DNA from 3 places in the Paenibacillus sp. CFBP13512 genome. Region 1 is predicted to be linked to each of the others. Evidence: predicted binding sites of a transcription regulator. Region 1 holds the regulator's gene; each other region holds the start of a gene.
What was found. The regulator Rex, encoded in region 1, represses fermentation and respiration genes when NADH is low (regulators of the CRP and FNR family bind a similar motif). The targets are predictions, from matches to a motif close to TTGTGAAATATTTCACAA.
Positions count from the first base shown of each region.

Region 2: the regulator Rex is predicted to act here: its motif matches at 4,672-4,689, upstream of pflB (formate C-acetyltransferase).
Region 3: the regulator Rex is predicted to act here: its motif matches at 6,614-6,631, upstream of nadA (quinolinate synthase NadA).

Region 1 is NZ_QGAD01000001.1:75,452-83,369, forward strand. Features, by position in the region: gene PaeCFBP13512_RS00330 (methyl-accepting chemotaxis protein) at 1-34, shown strand, start outside; gene PaeCFBP13512_RS00335 (cell wall elongation regulator TseB-like domain-containing protein) at 113-661, opposite strand; gene PaeCFBP13512_RS00340 (amidohydrolase) at 692-1,999, opposite strand; gene PaeCFBP13512_RS00345 (redox-sensing transcriptional repressor Rex) at 1,992-2,639, opposite strand; gene dinG (ATP-dependent DNA helicase DinG) at 2,636-5,530, opposite strand; gene PaeCFBP13512_RS00355 (S-layer homology domain-containing protein) at 5,985-7,918, shown strand, end outside.
Region 2 is NZ_QGAD01000001.1:223,366-231,283, reverse strand. Features, by position in the region: gene PaeCFBP13512_RS01060 (winged helix-turn-helix transcriptional regulator) at 1-239, shown strand, start outside; gene PaeCFBP13512_RS01055 (Crp/Fnr family transcriptional regulator) at 351-1,073, opposite strand; gene adhE (bifunctional acetaldehyde-CoA/alcohol dehydrogenase) at 1,407-4,019, shown strand; gene pflB (formate C-acetyltransferase) at 4,708-6,975, shown strand; gene pflA (pyruvate formate-lyase-activating protein) at 7,304-7,918, shown strand, end outside.
Region 3 is NZ_QGAD01000022.1:33,201-41,118, forward strand. Features, by position in the region: gene PaeCFBP13512_RS20795 (FtsB family cell division protein) at 55-414, shown strand; gene PaeCFBP13512_RS20800 (S1 domain-containing RNA-binding protein) at 553-1,083, shown strand; gene PaeCFBP13512_RS20805 (protein kinase domain-containing protein) at 1,204-2,154, shown strand; gene tilS (tRNA lysidine(34) synthetase TilS) at 2,183-3,625, shown strand; gene hpt (hypoxanthine phosphoribosyltransferase) at 3,674-4,213, shown strand; gene ftsH (ATP-dependent zinc metalloprotease FtsH) at 4,323-6,377, shown strand; gene nadA (quinolinate synthase NadA) at 6,654-7,598, shown strand; gene nadB (L-aspartate oxidase) at 7,620-7,918, shown strand, end outside.

The DNA.
Region 1 (7,918 bases):
ATTACAAAGCACTGTTTTACAATTCCGCTTATAATCCTATATCTCCATTACAACAAAAAAGCATGATCTGGATGAATTCATACACTGAATTCAAAAGATCATGCTTTTTGAGTTACTCTTCTTGACCTGTTCCTTTTAATATCGCTGGTAGTTCCATCGGTTCGCTTAATTTAGCTCCATCACGGAAATTATAAAAAATATAATAGTAACGTTCATTGAGTTTGGCAAAGACTTGCCATGCATATTTTCCTTTGAATGAACCGGGAACAATACGTACAGCTTCTGCTCCAGGCAGATCATTTTGTAGTAAAGCATTTACTTTTTCGTATGTCACTGTACCTGCTGTTTTCTCAACATGTACGGCATTAGCACCTTCAGCGACTGAGCCATCAATATTGAACTTCACCCAGACCATAAGGTCTTCTTGTGCTATGTTCTTACCTTCAACTACCCAATACGTTGAAGTATCTGTCCAGACAGAATTAAATGTACGTGTCACAGATACGATATCAGCCTTTTCCTGTGCACTGTTGATCGCCAGCTGCTCTTTACTCCATGGCTGCGCCATAACATGAACATAAAATTGATTAACACCTAATACAAGCAATCCTACTACTACAATAATGATTGCGATCCATTTTCCACTTCCCAAATTTCGCAAAACACGCCATCCTTTCCTGTCGACTTCCGGTTAGCGTTTGAGCAAACCTTCAAAAGCACTTTGGGCTTCATGACGAATTTTTTCTTCATCCAGTGTTAATGATATACCATCTTTGATCAATTGCTTACCATCTACCCAGACATGCAATACATCTTTAGCTGATGCAGAATAAATGGTATGTGAGATAAAGTCAGTACGTGGCAAGAAATGCGGTTGATCTACATTTAATGCCGTAATATCGGCTTTCATACCGACAGCAAATGTACCTACGTCATTCAAAAATACAGATTTCGCACCGTATTCTGTACCCATTTTCAATGCTTCTAATGCAGGTACCGCTGTTGGATCTCCGGATACTCCTTTATGAATAAGAGCTGCCAAACGCATCTCTTCAAACATATCCAAGTTGTTATTACTTGCCGGGCCATCTGTTCCTAAAGAAACGACTACACCTGCACGTAATAAATCAGGAACACGAGCAACACCACTTGCTAATTTCAGATTACTACCTGGATTATGCGAAACAGCTACTTTATGTTGCGCAAGCATTTCGATCTCTTCATCATTCAAATGAACAGCATGTGCCAAAAGGGCTGGACGCGTGAAAAATCCTAATTTCTCCAAATGAGCTACAGGACGTAATCCATAATCAGTTACATTTAATTGTACTTCAGCTAACGTCTCAGACATATGTGTATGCAGCGGCAAATCCAAGTCATGTGCTGCTTGTACAAATTGTTCGATGTATGCAGGAGGACATGTATACGGCGCATGTGGAGACATCATTGTTGTAATACGTCCATCAGCTTGACCGTGCCAATCCCGTGCAAAGTCGATAGATTGTTGTAACTTTTGCTTTTGCTCTTCTTCTGAACATAAGCCGATAACACCACGCATCAATACAGCACGCATTCCTGATTGCTCTACGACTTCAGCAACACGCTCTGAACGATCATACATATCCAGGAATGTCGTAGTACCGCCTTTTAACATTTCAAGTACAGATAATGATGTTCCCCAGTATACATCGTCACTGGTAAACTTCGCTTCCATCGGCCACATTTTTTCCTGTAACCATACTTGTAGTGCAAGGTCGTCGCCATATCCACGTAGCAAAGACATTGCCGCATGACCATGACTGTTCACTAGACCCGGGATAAAGAACAAATGATTACCATCGACTACTGTTGTTCCTTCTTCAATCACAGGCTCTTCTTCTCCAAGATAAGTGATCCATCCATCTTCAATCACCATATGTCCGAAAAGCATCGATTTTTCTTCACTCATTACAGCAAACATACCGTTTTTGATAACCCATTTGTTCGAGGTGTTATTCATTAGTTTCATGTTCCTTTCCATCTTCCAGATAATAGGCAAGGCTTAGTAAGTCCGTTGTAAAATCAGCAGTGTGTACACGAATATGCGGTGGAGCTTTCAAAATAATCGGTGCAAAGTTCAAAATGGCTTCGATCCCTGCTTCAATCAATTGATCTGCTACACGCTGTGCTTCAATATTAGGCACAGTAATAATACCAATACGAATACTTTTCGCTTTGACTGTTGCTCCAAGTTCTTCGATCGGTTGTACAACTAATGTATTGATCATCGAACCGACTTTGGGTTCAAGAGAATCAAACACAGCTACGATTTTCATCGTTTCTTTCAAATACATATTATAGTTCGAAAGGGCATGCCCTAGATTACCTGCACCTACAAGTGCGACATTGATCTGTTGATCTAATTTTAAAATATGACGTATTTTCTCAATCAGATAGGATACATCATACCCGATTCCTTTACGTCCAAAATCTCCAAAATAAGCTAAGTCTTTGCGAATTTGTGCTGGATTCAAATCTAATTTTTGTCCCAATTCTTGCGAAGACACTGTGGGAACTTCACGGGTGTGAAGTTCGTTCAGATATCTAAGGTATACAGGTAGTCTTCGCACGACTGCTTCTGATATTTTGTCGGATTTCATGCTTGCTCCCCCTCTTGATTTACAGTTTCCTTTTCAGGTTCGGCCTGGCTAAGCCATTCTGTAATACGGGGTACCATCTGCTCTGTCGGCATATGTTCCATTTTGGGACCGGGTAATGAATATAGAAAATGCTTGCCATAATAGGACTCGATCACACGAGTGTCATAGACAATAACGATTCCCCGATCACTAGATGTCCGTACTAATCTACCAAAACCTTGTTTGAAACGGATAACTGCTTGCGGTACAGATAATTTCATAAATGGATTTTTCTTTTCTTTTTTAAGCCGTTCGCTTTTGGCTTCTAGCAATGGATGATTGGGCGGTTGAAAAGGTAATCGTACAATCGCCAGACATGTTAATGCTTCGCCAGGAATATCGACACCTTCCCAGAAGCTACTTGTTCCAAGCAATACAGAAGCAGAACGCTCCTGGAATCTACGAGTAAGCTTCGTCCGACTCCCTCCATCAACGCCTTGACCAAATACAGCAATATCACTATGTGATAACTTCTCTTTTAATGGTTCATACACCTGCTTGAGCATTCGATATGAGGTAAATAAAACCATCATTCGTCCTTGCGTTGCTTTCGCAGTCTCTGCTAACGAGTTCGCTAATGTATCTACAAAGAATGCATCACCGACACTGCCTTTGACACTTGGGAAGTCACGTGGAATCAACAATAGCGATTGCTCACGATAATTAAAAGGTGAAGATAACTGTTCAGTCATCAATCTGCCTTCTTTTTCCGCTTCGACAAGTCCCAGTTGTTCAATCATATATTGGAATTTCTTTTCTATTGATAATGTTGCGGATGTTAGAATAATACTTTTCTTTTTATCGAAAAAGTACTCTTTCAATTGCTTGCTCACATCCACAGGCACAGCATACATCTGTAAAGACTTGCTACGGTAATTTCCATTGGCTTCATACCAGTAGACTGTATCTGTACTTTCCAGCTTCACAAATTGACGTAGATCGTCTCGAACGACAGTCAAATCTTTGAATAGACCCGATACATCAGTCACCAGACTATCTGTGCCTAACTGTTCATCGCTTTCTTTGATCTGATTCATTACTTGTTCGCCTTTACGAATCAATTGACTCAGTCCGATATGGATCTGATTCTCCAAATCCGTAATTACCGTCCATTCTGTTGGTTGCTTCTCAGGTAACAAACGTAATGTAAATTGTCCAGCTTCTCCCGGAGCAGCATCACTACGCTGAGGTAATAAAGCAAATAATAATTCACTCAATTTGTCCCAGTTTTCTTTGACATCTACAATTTCAGGATATAGATTATCTATCGCTATCGCCCAATCCATACCACGCTCATTACCAGATGAACCTAACTGTTGACGCAAAATAGCCAGCTGACCATTTTTACTGTCTTTGAACAAACGAAGTAACGGATGAACCAATGTGAAATATTTCATATGCATACCCAAGTGCTTACCTGCTACATCTTCTAAATGATGCGCTTCATCAATCACCAATCGATCATAAGCAGGCAATAATTGGTGCCCTGCTTTGACATCGGTAAATAATTTGGAATGGTTCGTAATAACGACATCAGCTGTACCTGCTTCATGCTTCGCACGATGGTAGAAGCATTTGCGGAACCACGGACATGCACGACCAAGACAAGAATCGGTATCACTCGCTACCGTCTCCCAGAAATCGGCTCCACGGTTACCCATGTTCAGCTCTTCATCGTCACCGGTTTCCGTCGAATTTAACCAGACAATCATTTGAGCTGCAATCAATACATCTTCTTTAGGACTTTGAAATTCTTTTGTATTTATTTTATGCTCAAATTTGCGCAGACACAAATAATGCTGGCGTCCTTTAAATACGGCAGCACGAAATGTAAATGGAATCACTTGAGTCAGTAATGGAATATCCCGTTCTCGTAACTGTTCTTGCAAATTAATCGTATGTGTACTTACCATCACACGATCGTTTTCTTTTACACTATGATAGATCGAAGGTAATAAATAACCTAACGATTTGCCCGTTCCTGTTCCTGCTTCGATCAATAGATGTTTATCATCCGTCATCGCTTTGATCACTTCTTCAAACATCCGATTCTGCGGTTCACGTTCTTCATAATGAGGAAGTAAATTACGCAAATTCTGTTTCACTTGCTCCAAAAATTCATCAAAGGACACATCGGCAAGTGGCATATTTCCACGCTCTTCATGAGCAGGTAAAATCTCATTCCAATCGCCTACTTTTAACGCCAATTGACGGAAAAAGCGATGTTCGTCTAAATCTTGAATCGGCTGTGCTTCTTTCTCCATCCGTACTCCATCAAAATACCAACCTAGATCGCTATCCTGATTATCAAATAGTTCAGATAATCGTTGTACCGTAATCAATGGGAGGTCATTCAATTCTTCCAAACATTTCAGAAATACATGAGCTGTCGCTAACGCATCGCTATCTGCTTGGTGAGGACGATCATGGACAAATCCTAAATCTTTACTGACCATACTTAACTGGTAACTTGAAAGATTCGGAAAAAAAATACGCAATAAATCCATAGTATCTAATACTCGACCTGTAAAAGCCAAATATCCGGTCTGATCCAAAGCTCGTTGTAAAAATCCTAAATCAAATCCAACGTTATGCCCAACAAGCACAGCGTCTTCTAGTAGAGGAATCATCTCCAAAATGACATCATCTAACTCTGGAGCGTCGACTACATCTTCATTTTTAATTCCGGTTAAACCTTCTATAAAAGGAGGAATAGGCACTCCTGGCTTCACCATAGAAGAATATACGGTGGAAATACTTAAATCATGATCTATAATGGCAAGCCCAACTTGAATAATATCATCGGTGGACTGAGTACCTGTGGTCTCAAAATCCAGTACGGCAAATTTCATGGATGTCTAAATCCTCTCCTTGCTGTCGTCTCAACCTGATGTCGAAATGTTCACCTATCAGCATACCAGAAGAAGACGGTTTTGAAAATCAAAGGGTGGGTGGTTATTTAAATTTTAGCTTTTCGTGGGGTGGCGCTGCGAGGAGAAAATCGTTCTTGTCGTCGCTTGTTGTAAATGAATCCTTTAAATGACTGCTTCACAGTCAGGATTCATTTACAAAGGCGAGCGCTTCGCTCTTTCAGAATGATTTTCTCCTCTCCGCTGGTGTAGGTGCATAAGCATAATTTTGAATAACTCGTTTAGGAAGAAGCAGGAAATGAGGAACATATATAGAGTTACATAAAATATCATATAGCTTTAAATTGTGTGAATTTTAATTTACCCATATTGAGTAGCATCTGTTATATTAGTAAAGGATTTCAATATAATTATAAATGGAGGGAATTAAAGTAAAATGAGAAAGTTTATGATGATGTTTTTAGTGTTGGTGGTGACATTAATGGGGTCAGCGCCTGCTACGCTTTTTGCAAGTGAGGAAGAAACAAGTAATTTGGTAGCAAGTAATGAGGTTATAAGTACGCCTAACTTCAGTCTTTCTGGAGACTATGATATAACATTAAAGCAAGGAGAACCTTTTATTGAAGAAGGCTGGAATGTATCGGATAGTGTATATAGTAAAGATGAATTAAAAATTGATATTACATATACTTTAAATTCTGTACCAGTAAGTCAGATTGATACTAATATACCTGGAGTATACGTCATTACATATGTTGCAGAGAATCCAGCCGGAAAAAGATCTTATCCTTCAAAACGTACAGTTGATGTTGTTGCTACTGCAAATCAAAATGATATTGATCAATTGAATATCCTTAGTAACTTGGGTATGACTTATCACAACGGTTCTGTTTATCTTGCAAAAGGTAGTTCAGGCATATCAAAAGTTGAATTAAGCTCTGGGACAGTTACTTCTATCGTATATGGTGGTTACTATGCTGATACTATTGTCACTGTTGCTTTCAACCAAGCTGGCGACCTATTTTATACTTTAGAAAATCAAGCAAAGATTAACAAAGTAGATGCCAAATACTTGCAAAGTTCTCCTCTAAATTCAGAAGAGCTTCGTAATTATAGCTCTATTTATTTAGATCTTAGCGACAAAGCGCCTGCTGGTCAGGAACCTATAGAAAATATTTCTAATATCGCATTTGATTCTCAAGATCAACTTTATATTGCTAATCCTGTTTTTTATTTTGATGCTGTTTTGTATAGATGGAATCAAAATAGTCAACAGTTAGAAGCAATCATACAATCAGATGTTGAAAATTTTCAAGTTATGGCTTTAGATAAAAATGATAATTTTTACTTTAACGGAAATGTATCTCGACCTGACTTTGCAAAACATGGCTTCTTCAAAATACCTGCTGATAAATTAAAACAATTACCCGTATCTGATGATGCTTCAGAATTATATCGCGATATCGGTTCATTGTATCCTAATGCCAAAGGAATGGTTTTCCTTCCTGATGGTCGAGGCTATTATAACGATAACGGAAAAATTAAAGCTATTTATCCTCGCTCTAAACCTATAATCACATTAAAAGGAGATTATAATCCTAGTCTTTTTGTTGGTGATACTTATGTAGAAGAAGGTATAACTGTACAGGATGCGACATATTCTGAATTCACAACAAAAATCACTTATACACTTGATAGCAAACCTGTGGATTCTTTAAATACTTCTATTCCAGGTCATTATATTATTCACTATAATGCAACTAACCCTGCAAATGTTGCAGCATTAGAAGTAACCAGACAAGTAATTGTTAAACCTCTTCCTTTAAGTATAGAAGGATTAGATATTCCTCATATAGTTGCTATGACGGCTTGGAAAGATCATTTATATATTACTAATCATGAAAAAGGATTTTATGAGGTTATTAAAACAAGTAATGGTTACAAAAGATCGTTACTTGCTGCAACACCTTTGGCAAATGCTGTGGCTGTAGATCAACACGGAAATTTATTTTTCACGCTGTATGCTACCCATTATATATTTAAATTAGATGCTCAATATTTAAATCGTTCAACACCATTAACCCAAGAAGAGCTTTCAACATTAAGCCAACCTTATTATCATTTTACAGATGAAGATAGATTGTATATAAATGGTTTAGCTTTTGATCATCAAAATCAGCTTTATATGTCTGTAACTAAAAATAAAATCAGTCAAATTTTTAAAATGGATGGGACTACTGCTGACACTCCAAAATTAGTGATTGATTTTCCTAATCAAACAAATGATATTGATGTGAGTCCTGCTGGAAATTTATACATTAACGCAAATAATGGGTATCTATTTCAAGCCAAATCTTCATCATTAACTAC
Region 2 (7,918 bases), 150 kb from region 1:
TTATTCAATCATTAATGAGTGGACCTAAGCGTTTCAAAGATATTTCTAATCTTATTCCTATGATGAGCGACAAAATGTTGTCAGAGCGGATGAAAGACTTAGAAGGTAGTGGAATATTGATTCGTCAGGTCTATCCAGAGACACCTGTTCGAATTGAGTATGAGCTAACCGACAAAGGACGTGCACTTAAGCCAGTGATGGAGCAGATTCAGAACTGGGCAGAGCATTGGGTCGAGTAGATTTTGATGTGTTAACCAAAAAAAGCTTTCCGCTATGAGTAACACACGGAAAGCTTTTTTGGTATTTTAATTGTCTCAACAGGTAAATGCATAAGCACACCTGAATATTCATTAAATTCTGCATATTTCTTTAGGGCACATTTCGCAGTGACATACTTCTTGTAGCGCTTCAAGATCATGAATAATGATCATCCCGTGTTCATATTCAATACTTTCTTTTTTGCGCAAATCACTAAGCATCCGGTTGACACTTTCACGAGTAGCACCAATCATATTCGACAAATCGGTATGTGTAATTTTTTTGTTAATCAAAATCGAACCTTGATCGTTATAATCTTGACCATAAGTATTGCTTAAACGAATCAAAGTGGAGCAGAGAGCACCTGGTTTACCGTATAGCATTAAGTCACGCACTTTAGTCTGTGTTAGACGGTGATGAGTACCCATCCATTTCATAAAGTCGATAGCAAAATCACAATACTGGCAGATCATCAATTCCAATTCTTTGTGTTCAATAACAGCGACTTCAGTATCTTCTAATGCTTCCGCTGTAAATCCAAGGCGTGTACCTGAAAATGGATCTGCTTGACCGATCATGTCGCCTGCTTGATACATATATAGAATCAATTCTTTACCTTCATCAGTAGATTTGGTTAATTTAACCCGTCCACTTTTAAGGAAGTATAATTTATCGGATAAGTCGCCTTCCCAGAATAAATGTGAACCTGCTGCAATCGTGCGTTCTGTAGAATGATTAAGTAATCTTTCCTGATTAATTTCCGAAAAGCATGCTGTATTATGACGTGGTTGAGTATGTTCTAAAGAATTGTTCATTATGGTTCGCCCCTTTTTGTTTCAATTATACGTGAAATTAATCATAATGCATAACATTTTAGGAAAAAAACTGGAAATTAAATGATTAGTTAAATTCTACGTTATATAGGAAAGATAATGAACTCATGTATACGTAAAAGTAATCTATACTTTGTGATTAATTTCACTATTATCATACATCTTTTTATATTAAAATGCAAAAGGAAAAAATAAAATAAAACAAATTTAAAAAATAAAAATTGATTGTGAAAAATATCACATTATGATTTATGTCTCTATGCTATGATCGGTGTGTAGACAAAAGCAATACACATTCTGAGGAGGATGAGAGAAATGGCTGTTAAAAATGATGCTAGTCGTAACGTGGAATTGAGTGCACAGGAAGAAATTCAAAAGTTAATCGATAAAGCGAATAAAGCACATGCCGCATTTATGAATATGGATCAAGAACAAATTGATAACATTGTACAAGCAATGGCATTAGCGGGCTTGGATCAACATATGTATCTTGCCAAACTAGCTGTTGAAGAAACAGGCAGAGGCGTATATGAAGATAAAATTATCAAAAACATGTTCGCTACTGAATATGTATACCATGGTATCAAAAATGAAAAAACAGTCGGTATTATAGAAGATAACGATTATGAAAGCTTCCAAAAAATTGCTGAACCTGTCGGAATCATCATGGGGATTACACCGGTAACGAACCCAACTTCGACTACTATGTTCAAATCTTTGATCTCAATCAAAACACGTAACCCAATCATTTTCGGCTTCCATCCATCTGCACAGAATTGTAGTAAAGAATCCGCTCGCATCTTACTTGAAGCGGCTGTCAAACATGGTGCACCTGCGGATTGTATCCAATGGATCGATGCTCCTTCAATGGACAAAACAAATGCATTAATGAATCATCCTGATGTAGCGTTAATCTTAGCTACTGGTGGTGGCGCAATGGTTAAAGCAGCATATAGCTGTGGTAAACCTGCACTTGGCGTAGGTCCTGGTAACGTTCCTGCTTTTATAGAGAAAAGTGCTGACTTGCAACAAGCAGTGAATGACTTGATTCTTTCCAAATCATTTGATAACGGTATGATTTGTGCTTCTGAACAAGCAGTAGTTATTGAAGAACCTGTTTATGAAAAAGTGAAAAAATTAATGATCGATAACGGTTGTTACTTTGTAACTAAAGAAGAAGCAGGCAAATTAACGAACGGTGCAATGAATACAGATAAATGTGCAGTGAACCCTTCTATCGTAGGTCAATCTGCTGTCAAAATTGCTGAACTTTGTGGAATTACCGTTCCAGCCGATACCAAAATACTGGTAGCAGAATTGGAAGGCGTAGGTACTAAATTCCCATTATCTGCTGAAAAATTAAGCCCTGTACTGGCTTGCTATAAAGTTAAAAACGCGGATCAAGGGATTGAACGTGCTGCACAAATCGTAGAATTTGGCGGTATGGGTCACTCTTCAGCTATCCATTCTAATAATGATGAAGTTATTCAGAAGTTCTCTAATCGTCTACAAACTGGACGTATTATCGTGAACTCTCCTTCTACACATGGTGCAATTGGTGACATTTACAATACGAACTTACCATCTTTAACACTAGGTTGTGGATCTTATGGTCGTAACTCTACTTCTTCTAACGTAAGTGCTGTGAATCTGATTAATGTGAAAAGGGTGGCTCGTCGTACTGTGAATATGCAATGGTTCAAAATACCTTCTAAAGTTTATTTTGAAAAAGGCGCAACTCAATACCTTGCTAAAATGCCTGATATTAGTCGTGTAGTGATCGTAACAGATGCGATGATGGTACAACTTGGTTATGTTGAAAAAGTACAACATTACTTGCGTCAACGCCAGACTCCAGTTGTTGTTGAAGTGTTCTCTGATGTAGAACCAGATCCATCAACTGCTACTGTAGAACGTGGTCGTCAAATGATGGAACGTTTCCAACCGGACTGCATTATCGCTCTTGGTGGTGGATCTCCTATGGATGCTGCTAAAGGCATGTGGATGTTCTACGAATATCCTGATACTGAATTTGATAACCTAAAACAAAAATTCATGGATATCCGCAAACGGATCTACAAATACCCACATTTGGGACAAAAAGCACAATTTGTAGCAATTCCAACGACTTCAGGTACAGGTTCTGAAGTAACATCGTTCGCAGTTATTACAGATAAAGAAAAAGGCAACACAAAATATCCTTTGGCTGACTATGAATTAACACCAGACGTAGCGATTATCGATCCTGAATTTGTATACTCTTTACCTCGTGTAGCTGTTGCTGATACAGGTATGGACGTATTGACTCATGCGATTGAAGCTTATGTATCTGTAATGGCAAGTGACTTTACCGATGGACTAGCGATCAAAGCGATTCAACTGGTATTCCAATATCTAGAACAGTCTGCTCTAACAGGCGACAAACTGGCTCGTGAAAAAATGCATAATGCTTCTACGATTGCAGGTATGGCATTTGCGAATGCATTCTTAGGGATTAACCATAGCTTAGCACATAAATGGGGTGGACAATACCATACAGCACACGGTCGTACCAATGCGATCTTGTTGCCACACGTTATCCGCTACAATGCAAAAAAACCAACTAAATTCGCAGCGTTCCCTAAATATTCTCACTTTATTGCTCACGAACGTTATGCTGAGATTGCTCGTATCTTGGGATTGCCAGCACGCACAACCGAAGAAGGCGTGAACAGCTTAATCAATGCTATTCGTGACTTGAACCGCAAACTAGGTATTCCTGAAACGTTCGAAGCATTGGGCTTTGATGCAAAAGACTTTGAATCTCGTGTAGATTACCTTGCTGACCGTGCATTCGAAGATCAATGTACAACAGCGAATCCTAAATTACCTTTAGTGACTGAACTAGCTGATGTATACCGCAACGCATTCTATGGTCGATTTGAATAAATAGACCTATCCGGCAAGTAAAATGATAGATTGAAAAAAGGATCACTCCACACATGCTGTTATAGCAGTACGTTGGAGTTGATCCTTTTTCCTTCTTATTTAACTTGTATCGCTAGGAATATACTTTCAAGATATATGGTTGAAAATAAAAAACAAAGCAAATATGGAATGCCACCTTATCCCAAAGAACGATCTCCTAGTTTGCGATATTAGCAGAACTAAAGAGAACCGTTCTTTTGTTTGTAGAGAGGAGTGATGCGATGTCCAACATTATTCTATAGCTTGTATATAGAATAATACAGAAATAGTGTGATGTATTTCGTTGTTAGAAGTCGTAAATTCTTGTATGATGCTACAGCTATTTGCAGTGAATGATGATGTGTATTTTTGTATTAGTAGATTCATATCACTGTATTCACTGTACAAATCGTTATTTACTTATTGTGTAACAGGCTTGGTTGTGAACTGTAGTAGTTATTTTTAAAAACTGTTATAGATACAGAATGTGATAAAAATCATAATAAAAATGCTATTTTGTGATAAATGTCACATACTCTGCTTATGAATTGCATCATAATAAAGACATAGCCGGAGGGAGAAAACAACAGCTTCCGGTATCGTGTAGGCGAGACAAGCAATAGTGTAAATGGTTTTGTGATTTTATTCACAAATAATGGAGGGATTATCAATGTCAGTTATCGAAAGAAATGTACAGGATAATTTAAAACAAGACGCATGGCGCAATTTCAAATCAGGTAAATGGGCAAAACATGTAGATACTCGCGACTTTATTGAACAAAATATTAGTGCGTATCAAGGAAACGAAACATTCCTAGCTGGCCCTACTTCAAATACAAAAGACTTGTGGGATATCATTTCCAAACTATCTAAAGAAGAAATCGAACGTGGTGGCGTATGGGATGTAGATGCTGCAACACCTTCTACAATCACTTCACACGGTCCTGGTTACTTGGACAAAGACAAAGAACAAATCGTCGGTGTTCAAACAGATGCTCCTTTCCGTCGTTCATTACAACCGTTCGGTGGTATCAAAATGATGATCGATGCTTGTAAAGCGTATGGCTTTGAAGTACCAGAACAAATCATTGATATCTTTACAAACATTCGTAAAACGCATAACCAAGGTGTATTCGATGCTTATACTTCTGATATGAGAGCAGCACGTAAAGCAGGTATTATTACAGGCTTACCAGATGCTTACGGTCGTGGACGTATTATCGGTGACTATCGCCGCGTAGCATTATACGGTGTAGACTTCCTAATTAATGAAAGAAAACAAGATTTGAATGATATGGAAGTTGACGTGATTGATGAAGATGTGATTCGTCTTCGTGAAGAAGTATCAGAACAAATTCGTGCTCTAGGCGAATTGAAAAAAATGGCTGAAATGCATGGCTTCGATATTTCCAAACCAGCACAAACAGCAAAAGAAGCGTTCCAATGGGTATACTTCGGTTACCTTGCAGCAATCAAAGAGCAAAATGGTGCAGCGATGTCTCTAGGACGTGTATCTTCTTTCCTTGATATCTACATCGAACGTGATGTTAAAGAAGGCACAATGACAGAACAACAAGCTCAAGAATTGGTTGACCATTTCGTTATGAAATTGCGTATCGTTAAATTCTTACGTACTCCAGATTACAACGAATTGTTCAGTGGTGACCCTACATGGGTAACGGAATCAATCGGTGGTATGGCTGTCGATGGCAAAACATTAGTTACCAAAAACAGTTTCCGTTTCTTGCATACATTGTACAACTTGGGACCTGCACCAGAACCTAACTTGACTGTATTGTGGTCAGAACAATTGCCAGAAGCTTTCAAAAAATTCTGTGCTAAAGTTTCAATCGAAACCAGTTCGATCCAATACGAAAATGATGATCTGATGCGTCCAATCTATGGCGACGATTATGGTATTGCTTGCTGCGTATCCGCTATGCGTATCGGTAAACAAATGCAATTCTTCGGAGCTCGTGCGAACCTTGCTAAAGCACTATTGTATGCAATCAACGGTGGACGTGATGAGAAATCAGGCGTTCAAGTAGGCCCTGAATACCCTGCAATCACTTCTGAAGTGCTTGAATATGACGAAGTCATGAAACGCTTCAAAGCCATGATGGAATGGTTAGGCAAATTGTACATGAACACATTGAACGTTATCCATTACATGCATGATAAATACAGCTACGAACGTATCGAAATGGCACTACATGATCGTGATATCTTACGTACAATGGCTTGCGGTATCGCGGGTCTATCAGTAGCAGCTGACTCATTAAGTGCTATCAAATACGCTAAAGTAACACCGATTCGTGACGAACGCGGTATTGCTGTAGATTTCAAAATCGAGGGTGAATATCCTTGCTACGGTAACAACGATGATAAAGTCGATCAGATTGCTGTTGAATTGGTCGAAACATTTATGAGTATGATTCGCAAAAACAAAGCATACCGTGGTGCTACACCAACACAATCAGTATTAACAATTACTTCTAACGTAGTATATGGTAAAAAAACAGGTACAACACCAGATGGACGTAAAGCTGGCGAACCATTCGCACCAGGTGCTAACCCTATGCACGGACGCGATACTAAAGGTGCTCTTGCATCTCTAAGTTCTGTTGCGAAATTACCATACGAAGATAGCTTAGATGGTATTTCTAACACATTCTCTATCGTGCCAAAAGCATTAGGTAAAGAAGAAGAAATTCGCAAAACTAACCTTGTATCTATGCTTGATGGATACTTCGGTAGTAATGCCCATCACTTGAACGTTAACGTATTCGCTCGTGAGCAATTACTAGACGCAATGGAACACCCAGAAAATTACCCACAATTAACCATCCGTGTATCTGGATATGCTGTTAACTTTGTTAAATTGACTCGTGAACAACAAATGGATGTCATCAACCGCACATTCCACGGATCAATGTAATACGAACTTTTTAACAATAGTCAAAGCAATAACGCTAATTAAAGTAAGAAATGTAATCAAAGATGGTAACTGCTAACCAACAATGAATGATATAAATGAAGCATTTGAGAAAGTGGAGTCACACCGCAGAGCGAAGAGTAGGAATTGTTTCTGAAGAAGCGAAGCGTTCGCATTTAAGATTCGGATATCGACTGCGAAAGCAGTTCATTCCAGATATCCGATCTTAACAGCGATCGTAAGAATAATTCATACGCGTAGCGGTGTAACTCTAACTCTCGAAATCCTATTCATTTATATACATCAACTCAGACGAAAGGGGTGATTGATCATGGTAAAAGGCCGTGTTCACTCGCTAGAAACGTTCGGTACCGTCGATGGCCCGGGCATACGATTTGTACTATTTATGCAGGGTTGTCTGATGAAATGCCAATACTGTCATAACCCTGATACATGGAATTTGGACGGAGGTAAAGTGATGGAGCTAGAAGAAGTTCTAGCTGAAATTGAACCTTACTTGAGTTACTACCGTTCTTCAGGTGGAGGATTGACGGTATCTGGTGGAGAACCAACGTTGCAAGCTCCTTTTGTCAGAGAATTGTTCAAAGCAGTCAAAGACCGTTGGAACCTGAATACAACACTGGATAGCAATGGATTCAATGAACCTAACAAAATCCATGAACTGCTTGAAGTTACTGATTTAGTCTTGCTTGATATTAAGCATATCAATAATGAAAAGCACAAAAAATTAACCGGTGTATCAAATGAACGCACTCTACACACAGCACAATGGCTATCTGATAATGGACGCAAAATGTGGATACGCCATGTGTTTGTACCTGGCATTAATGATGCTGAAGAAGATCTGATCGCTTTAGGAGAATTTATCGGCACATTAAAAGGGGTAGAGAAATTCGAAATCTTACCTTATCATCAGATGGGCATC
Region 3 (7,918 bases), on a different contig from region 1:
TTAAAATGTAATGTTGGTGATACGATAACGACAGACCATCAAGGAGGCAACCCGATGATATCAAAACCTACGCCGATTCGAAGCGGTAGCTACAAAACAAATAATCAGTCATCTCAAGGAAACAATGGGGCGCGCAGACGGCTACGGATTTGGATGCTTTTCATGGTGTTATTCCTGGGCTGGGCGATCTATACTTTCATCATGCAGTCGATACATCTAGCGGATAAAAAAGAAGAACTCGCACAGCATCAAGTGCAGAAGCAAAAAGCAGATGCAGCATTTGCTCAATCACAAAGTGAAGTGAAGCGATTGGAAGATCCTGAATACATCGGACAAGTCGCTCGTAAGCAATATGGTATGTATTTACCAGGTGAAACACCGATTTGGGCAACCGATGCAACAGACAGCAAATGAATAATGAAGTGAAATAAGTCGTAAAACTGAGCATTAGTGAGTTGACCTTATTTTCGGCTTCCGTTATAATTTAATCAACGCAGATTGTAATCCGTAAGGGATTTTACTGTATATTTTAAGGGAGGATTATTTTACTCTATGGCAATTGAAGTGGGCACCAAGTTAGAAGGCAAAGTGACGGGAATAACGCACTTTGGAGCATTTGTAGATTTGTCGGGAGGTGTCACTGGTCTTGTTCACATCTCGGAAATTGCCGACAACTATGTAAAAGACGTTAATGACCATCTTAAAATGGGCGACGTCGTTACTGTTAAAGTCATCAATGTCGACAAAGACGGTAAAATCGGACTTTCGATCAAGCAAGCCGTTGACAAACCAGCAGAACCAGCACCATCTTCTAGACCACCTCGTCCTGAGCGTAGCTTTGAGCAACGTAACAGCGGTGGCGGCGGTAGAGACGGCGGAGAACGTTCTGGAGGCGGCGGTGGCGGATTTAACCGCGGCGGTGGCGGTGATCGTGGAGGTCGTTCTTTCAACAAGCCAGCAGTTGGCAAACCTACGTTTGATGATAAATTGACACGCTTCATGAAAGATAGTGAGGAACGCATTTCTTCACTCAAAAAAAATACGGAATCCAAACGTGGAGGCCGTGGTGCCAAGCGTAGTTAATCCTTACCTTGCATATAGAACACAATAACGACCGTAGGTGCCTAGGCATCTGCGGTTTTTTTGCTATAGGTATGGTACACTAAATTGAGAGACTGCCCTCAGAGGAGAAGGAGAAGCCCGGTGTCAATATCAACTAATTCTGAATTGCCGCCAGGAACGATGATTAGCGGAAGAACCAGAGGACAACAGTATATGATACAGCGCGTACTGGGCACCGGAACCAACGGAACCGTTTATTTAGTGTCTGCTCTAGCGAATGGTAATCTATATGCATTGAAAATGGGAGCTTATAATCGTACGTTACAAGCAGAGATCAAACTTCTTTTTTCTTTACATAAGCATTGGAAAGAAACAGGAAAAAATCAGGTCAATCGTTATCTATATGATGCCGATGACTATGAAGAAGATGGACTCATTATTCCTTTTTATGTGATGAAATATGTAAAAGGTCAAACATTAAGTAATTTCCTTCGATCCAAAGGAAGTGAACATATAGGCAAAGCAGGTCTAGGGGTGCTAGAAATTTTACGTGATCTGCATGAAGCAGATTGGGTATTTGGCGATCTCAAAGCAGAACATGTGATTATTACCGACGAAGGACAGGTAGAATTGATCGATTACGGTGGTGCAAGTCAAGCAGGACGAAGTCTGCATCAATTTACAGAATGGTATGATCGCAAATTCTGGAAAGCAGGCAGTCGGACAGGAGATTACGCCTATGATTTGTTTGCTTTTGCCGTGATGTGTATCAAATTATTCAATGAACCGGGCTTACAAAAAGTGATATCTACTCAATTGCCACAAATACGAAGTTCTGCCGATCTGGTAACGCTGGTCGATCAGACGCCCAGATTGAAACGGTATGCTCCTTGGTTAAAGCGTGCTTTGCGCGGAGAATTTGACAGTACTGGCGAAGCTTATCATGCATGGAAAGCAGTAAGTGGTTCAGGTGTATTAAATAGATATGGAGACAATGGCGATCCAGTGACCAGGCGCCTAAAAAATGCGCTGATCTGGTCGATCATTATATTAGGAATTACATTACTTATCGCTTTATTCTTTACCAAGTAAAAAACGATCAAGAAACGGGGAGAGTATGATGAGTGGAAAGACATGGCAATCGTTGTTAGAGCATGTCAGAACACTTGTAAAAGAACAGCGTCTTGGTTCAGCTGGCGATACCATTATTGTCGCTGTGTCAGGTGGGCCAGATTCTGTAGCCCTACTTCATGTTTTGCATGCTTTATCCGATGAATATCAATGGAAGCTAGTCTGCGCTCATCTTAATCATGGATTTCGTCCAGAAGAGTCTGCACAAGAAGCGCAATATGTAGCTAAGATATCGTCAGACTTGCACATTCCTTTTGAGCTAGAAGAAGTCAGTACGCCTGATTATATGGTAGAGACGGGTCAAGGACCACAAGAAGCTGCACGTACATTACGCTATGATTTTTTGCATCGAATCGCTGAGAAATGGTCTGCACATTCGATCGCACTGGCTCATCATATGGATGATCAAGCAGAAACGGTATTGATGCGAATTTTGCGTGGATCAGGGGCTGAAGGATTAAGCGGAATAAAAATGCGTAGAACTGAAAAAAATGTGGAACTTATACGTCCGTTCTTACGTATATACAAGACGACCTTGATTCATGCCTGTGAAGAATGCGATTTTGGTTACATTACAGATAGCAGTAATCTTCACCGCAAGTATACACGTAACCGTATCCGATTGGATGTTTTACCATTTTTGGAGCAATTTAATGAGCAGTTGGTGCCATCACTGGCAAGGCTTGCTGAAATTGTCGGAACTGAAAATGATTATATTCAACAGGAAACAGGGACGTTATACGCAGAATTGGTTAAAGAAGAAGAAGGATCGTTTTCATTTGAAGTTACTTCTTTCGTGGAAGTGCATGTCGCTTTACAACGGAGGTTGATTAAACTAATATTGAGTTATCTGTCACCATCTTACGAACAATTTGATTTTTCCAAAATTGAGATGGTTCGGGGACAGATTATGCAAAGTGGTCTCACAAGTTGGAGTCTGGATATTGGCGATAAGGTCACTTGTGTCCGAGAGTATCAGAATATCCGATTTATACGAGGAGTACCCAAGTTTTATGAACCATATTGTATTCCGATTTTGCGTAATAATGAGGTTATATCTATTCCTTTTACCAAGGAGCAATTAGATATCCGATTATTGCCATGGAATAGGAATGATTCAGATCAGATGGAACTTTCTTCGGAGGAAGCGTTTTTTGATGCGGATTTACTGACTTTTCCGCTTTGTTTGCGTTCTCGCCGTCAAGGTGACTCGTTTAAACTTACAGGAAAAGGCGGAACGAAGAAAGTTAAAAATCTTTTTATCGATGAGAAAATACCATTATCTCAGCGTAATACTTTGCCTTTATTGGCTGATTTTCACGGTCAAGTGCTATGGATTCCAGGAATTCGACGTTCGGGATCAGCTTTGGTGCACCCGGGTACTTCTTGTGTAGTACATATGAGGCGAATAAAAACTGAAGAAAATGTTTGATTATCGTCGATTCGGCTTGATAAGTATAATGTAGGAGGTTCAACCAAGTTGCGCAATGACATTGAAGAAGTACTCATCAGTGAAGAAGAGATTCAGCAGAAGATTTTAGAACTTGGCGCTAAGCTAAGTGACGATTACAAGGGACGCAACCCGCTTGTGATTTGTGTATTGAAAGGTGCTTTTGTATTTATGGCTGATCTGGTTAAACGGATCGATGTACCGCTTGAGATTGATTTTATGGCGGTATCCAGTTATGGAGCATCTACCAAATCATCCGGTGTTGTCAAAATCATTAAAGATCTAGATGTTTCTGTTGAAGGACGGGACGTATTGATCGTAGAAGACATTATTGACAGTGGACTCACGCTTAGTTACCTTATGGAGGTATTGCGCGGTCGTAGTGCTAGTAGCGTACGTGTAGTTACTCTTTTCGATAAGCCAGCAGGCAGAACCGTTGACTTAGAAGCAGATTATACCGGTTTTGTTATTCCGGATGCTTTTATTGTTGGATACGGTCTAGATTATGCTGAGAAATACCGGAATCTCCCCTACATTGGGATTTTAAAACCGGCAATTTATTCAAACTAATTACCTATGCCTGAATAGCAGCAATATCCGTTATTTGGCTTCGAGCTCTATTGAGAACGTAAGTCTGGCTATGGTAAAATAATTTAAGTGTCTCGAGAGGAGGTAGGGGATGAATCGGTTCATCCGGAATTCGGGTTTCTATTTAATTCTTTTTTTAGTCGTGGTGGGCATTGTACGTTACGTTAGTGACGGAAGCGAAGCTACCGATAATCCAAGATATGATCAGCTTAAAGCAGCACTTGCTGCTGGTAATGTCTCCTCTGTTACGGTTCAGTTTGATAACTATGCGTATTTAGTTACAGGTGAATACAAAACAAAACCAGCAGATGCGAAGTCGAATGCATTTTCTTCTTACATCCCTGCCACTGATGCAGCGATCAACGAGATCGAAACAGCTAGTGACAATGGGGGTACACAAGTAACCATTAAGCCGATGGAAGGCGACAGTATTTGGTTGTCATTCATCACTTCGATGATTCCACTTGTGATTATGTTTATTCTGTTCTTCTTCCTCTTCAATCAAGCTCAGGGTGGCGGCGGCAAAGTGATGAACTTTGGTAAGAGTCGTGCTCGCTTGTATAACGAAGAGAAGAAAAAAATTACATTCGAGGATGTAGCAGGGGCTGACGAAGAGAAACAAGAACTCGTCGAAGTTGTTGACTTCCTGAAAGATCCACGTAAGTTTAACGCCGTTGGAGCTCGTATTCCTAAAGGGGTACTTCTTGTAGGTCCTCCGGGTACTGGTAAAACATTGCTTGCTCGTGCAGTAGCAGGAGAAGCAGGCGTACCATTCTTCAGCATTTCCGGTTCTGATTTCGTAGAAATGTTTGTCGGTGTCGGTGCGTCGCGTGTACGTGATTTGTTTGAAAATGCGAAGAAAAATGCACCATGTATTATTTTCATCGATGAAATTGATGCTGTTGGTCGTCAACGGGGCGCAGGTCTTGGTGGCGGTCATGATGAGCGCGAACAAACGCTAAATCAACTTCTTGTTGAAATGGATGGATTTGGAGCAAACGAAGGTATTATTATCGTTGCTGCAACTAACCGTCCAGATATCTTGGATCCTGCATTGTTACGTCCAGGTCGTTTTGACCGTCAAATTACGGTTGATCGTCCAGACGTGAAAGGTCGCGAAGCTGTACTGAAAGTTCACTCACGCAACAAACCGCTTACGTCTAACGTAAGATTGGATACAATTGCGAAACGTACAACAGGTTTTACAGGTGCAGATCTGGAGAACTTGATGAACGAAGCAGCATTGCTTGCTGCGCGTCGTAATCGTCGTGATATTTCGATGAATGAGGTTGATGAAGCTATTGACCGTATCATCGTAGGTACAGAAAAACGTAGTCGTGTTATTAGTGATCGTGAAAAACGCATCGTTGCTTATCATGAAGCGGGTCATACGATTGTAGGTTATTTCTTGGAGCATGCGGATATGGTACACAAAGTAACAATCGTACCGCGTGGACGTGCTGGCGGGTATGTTATTATGCTTCCTAAAGAAGACCGTATGCTTGTAACGAAACAGGAATTGTTGGATAAAGTAACTGGTTTGCTAGGTGGACGTGTTGCTGAAGAATTATTTATCGGCGAGATTGGTACTGGAGCATATAGTGACTTCCAACAAGCAACTGGTATCGTACGTAGCATGATCGTTGAATACGGTATGAGTGAGAAGCTTGGACCGATGCAATTCGGTACTGCTCAAGGTCAAGTATTCTTGGGTCGTGATATCGGACACGAGCAAAACTATAGTGATAAAATCGCTTATGAGATCGATCAAGAAATGCACCGTTTTATTACGGAATCTTACGAACGCTGTCGCGAATTATTGCAAAAGCATTCAAGAGAAATGCATTTGATTGCTCAAACATTGCTTGAAGTAGAAACATTGGATCTAGAACAAATCAAAGAATTGATTGAAACTGGATCTTTAAGTGATACTGGCAATAGCGATGGTAATAGCGGTTCAGGCGAAACACCAGAAGGTGGCGAACCAACTGTAGATACAATCGGTGGTTCTTTGAGCTTGGAGAAAGATAACACTCCATCTACACCTGGATTGGGCAAAGACGGAGATATTCCGAATAGCCCTACTAATGGCCCTGGCGAAGATCGTGGACCAAATGGAACAGGTGGAAGTACACCCACTTCGTAATCAATAACAAAAATGCAGTAAATAAAAGCCTGAAGATCAATAGGATCTTCAGGCTTTTTTGCGTTTAAAGCATTTGTTCAAATTCATAGATTGACAAGTGAGTATAGCATTGTGTACATTATTGGTTGAACCTGATCACAAATTTGACACAATTTACACGGTAGTACGGGATATTTTTCACAAACTATTCGATCAGAAAGCTATAACTACCTTAGAACATACTTCTCTGCCAAACATTGTGAAATGAATCTCAATCAATTTGAAGGAGTGATTACGATGGAAGCGTTAGCACTGGAAAAGAAAGCAGAACGGGATGCACAGCTCAAGGAACGTCTTTTAGAATTAAAAAAGGAGCGCAATGCTATTATTCTAGCTCATTATTATCAACGGGATGAGATTCAAGAAGTGGCAGATTTCCGTGGCGATTCTTTTTTGTTAGCGCAAAAAGCAGCTCAGACTGAAGCGGATACGATTGTGTTTTGTGGAGTTCACTTTATGGGTGAAAGTGCTAAAATTCTAGCACCTAACAAAACAGTGATTATCCCTGATGAGCGGGCAGGTTGTCCAATGGCAGATATGGTCAATGTAGATGGTCTGCGTCGATTAAAAGAAAAACATCCTAATGCTAAAGTGGTTACTTATATTAATTCATCTGCTGAGATCAAAGCAGAAACAGATATCTGCTGTACTTCGGCAAATGCGGTGAAAGTCATTCAGTCTGTTGATTCCGACGAAATCATTTGGGTTCCTGATAAAAATTTAGGGCACTATGTACAACAGCATACCGATAAAAAGATGATTATCTGGGAAGGATATTGTAATACCCATGATATGTTGACGGTCAAAGACGTAATGGAAATGAAAGCGAAACATCCTCATTCTGAATTTGTTGTTCATCCTGAATGTCGGCCAGATGTTGTTGCTTTAGGTGACTTTGTAGGTAGCACAACAGCGATTATCAAATATTGCAAAGAATCGCCTTGTCAGGAGTTTATTGTAGGGACAGAAGATGGTACAGGTTATCAGCTTCGCAAAGACAGCCCTGATAAAACATTTCGCTTTGCTAGCAAATATTTAGTATGCCCTAATATGAAAGTGAACAATTTAAAAAAATTAGTCAATTGCTTAGAGCAGATGAAACCTCAAATCTATGTACCACCTGCTGTTGCTGATCAAGCTCGTGTTTCTTTGGAACGTATGCTACAAGTATCTTCATCTTGAACGATTGAGAGGGAACAGATTATGATTCCAAATTGCCTGATAGATTATCATCTGAGTGAATATATTCACAAACAAGTCGATGTTATTATTATAGGTTCAGGAATTGCAGGATTGTTTGCTGCTATTTCGGCAAGTGAATATAAGCACGTTCTTATGATCACAAAGAAATCATTATTAGACAGTAATACTCGTTATGCTCAAGGCGGGATTGCAGCGGTGATAGCAGCAGATGATTCTCCTCTTTATCACCGTCAAGATACATTGCTTGCAGGAGCTGGTCTTTGTTCCTCGTCTGCCGTAGATGTGCTTGTGCAAGAAGG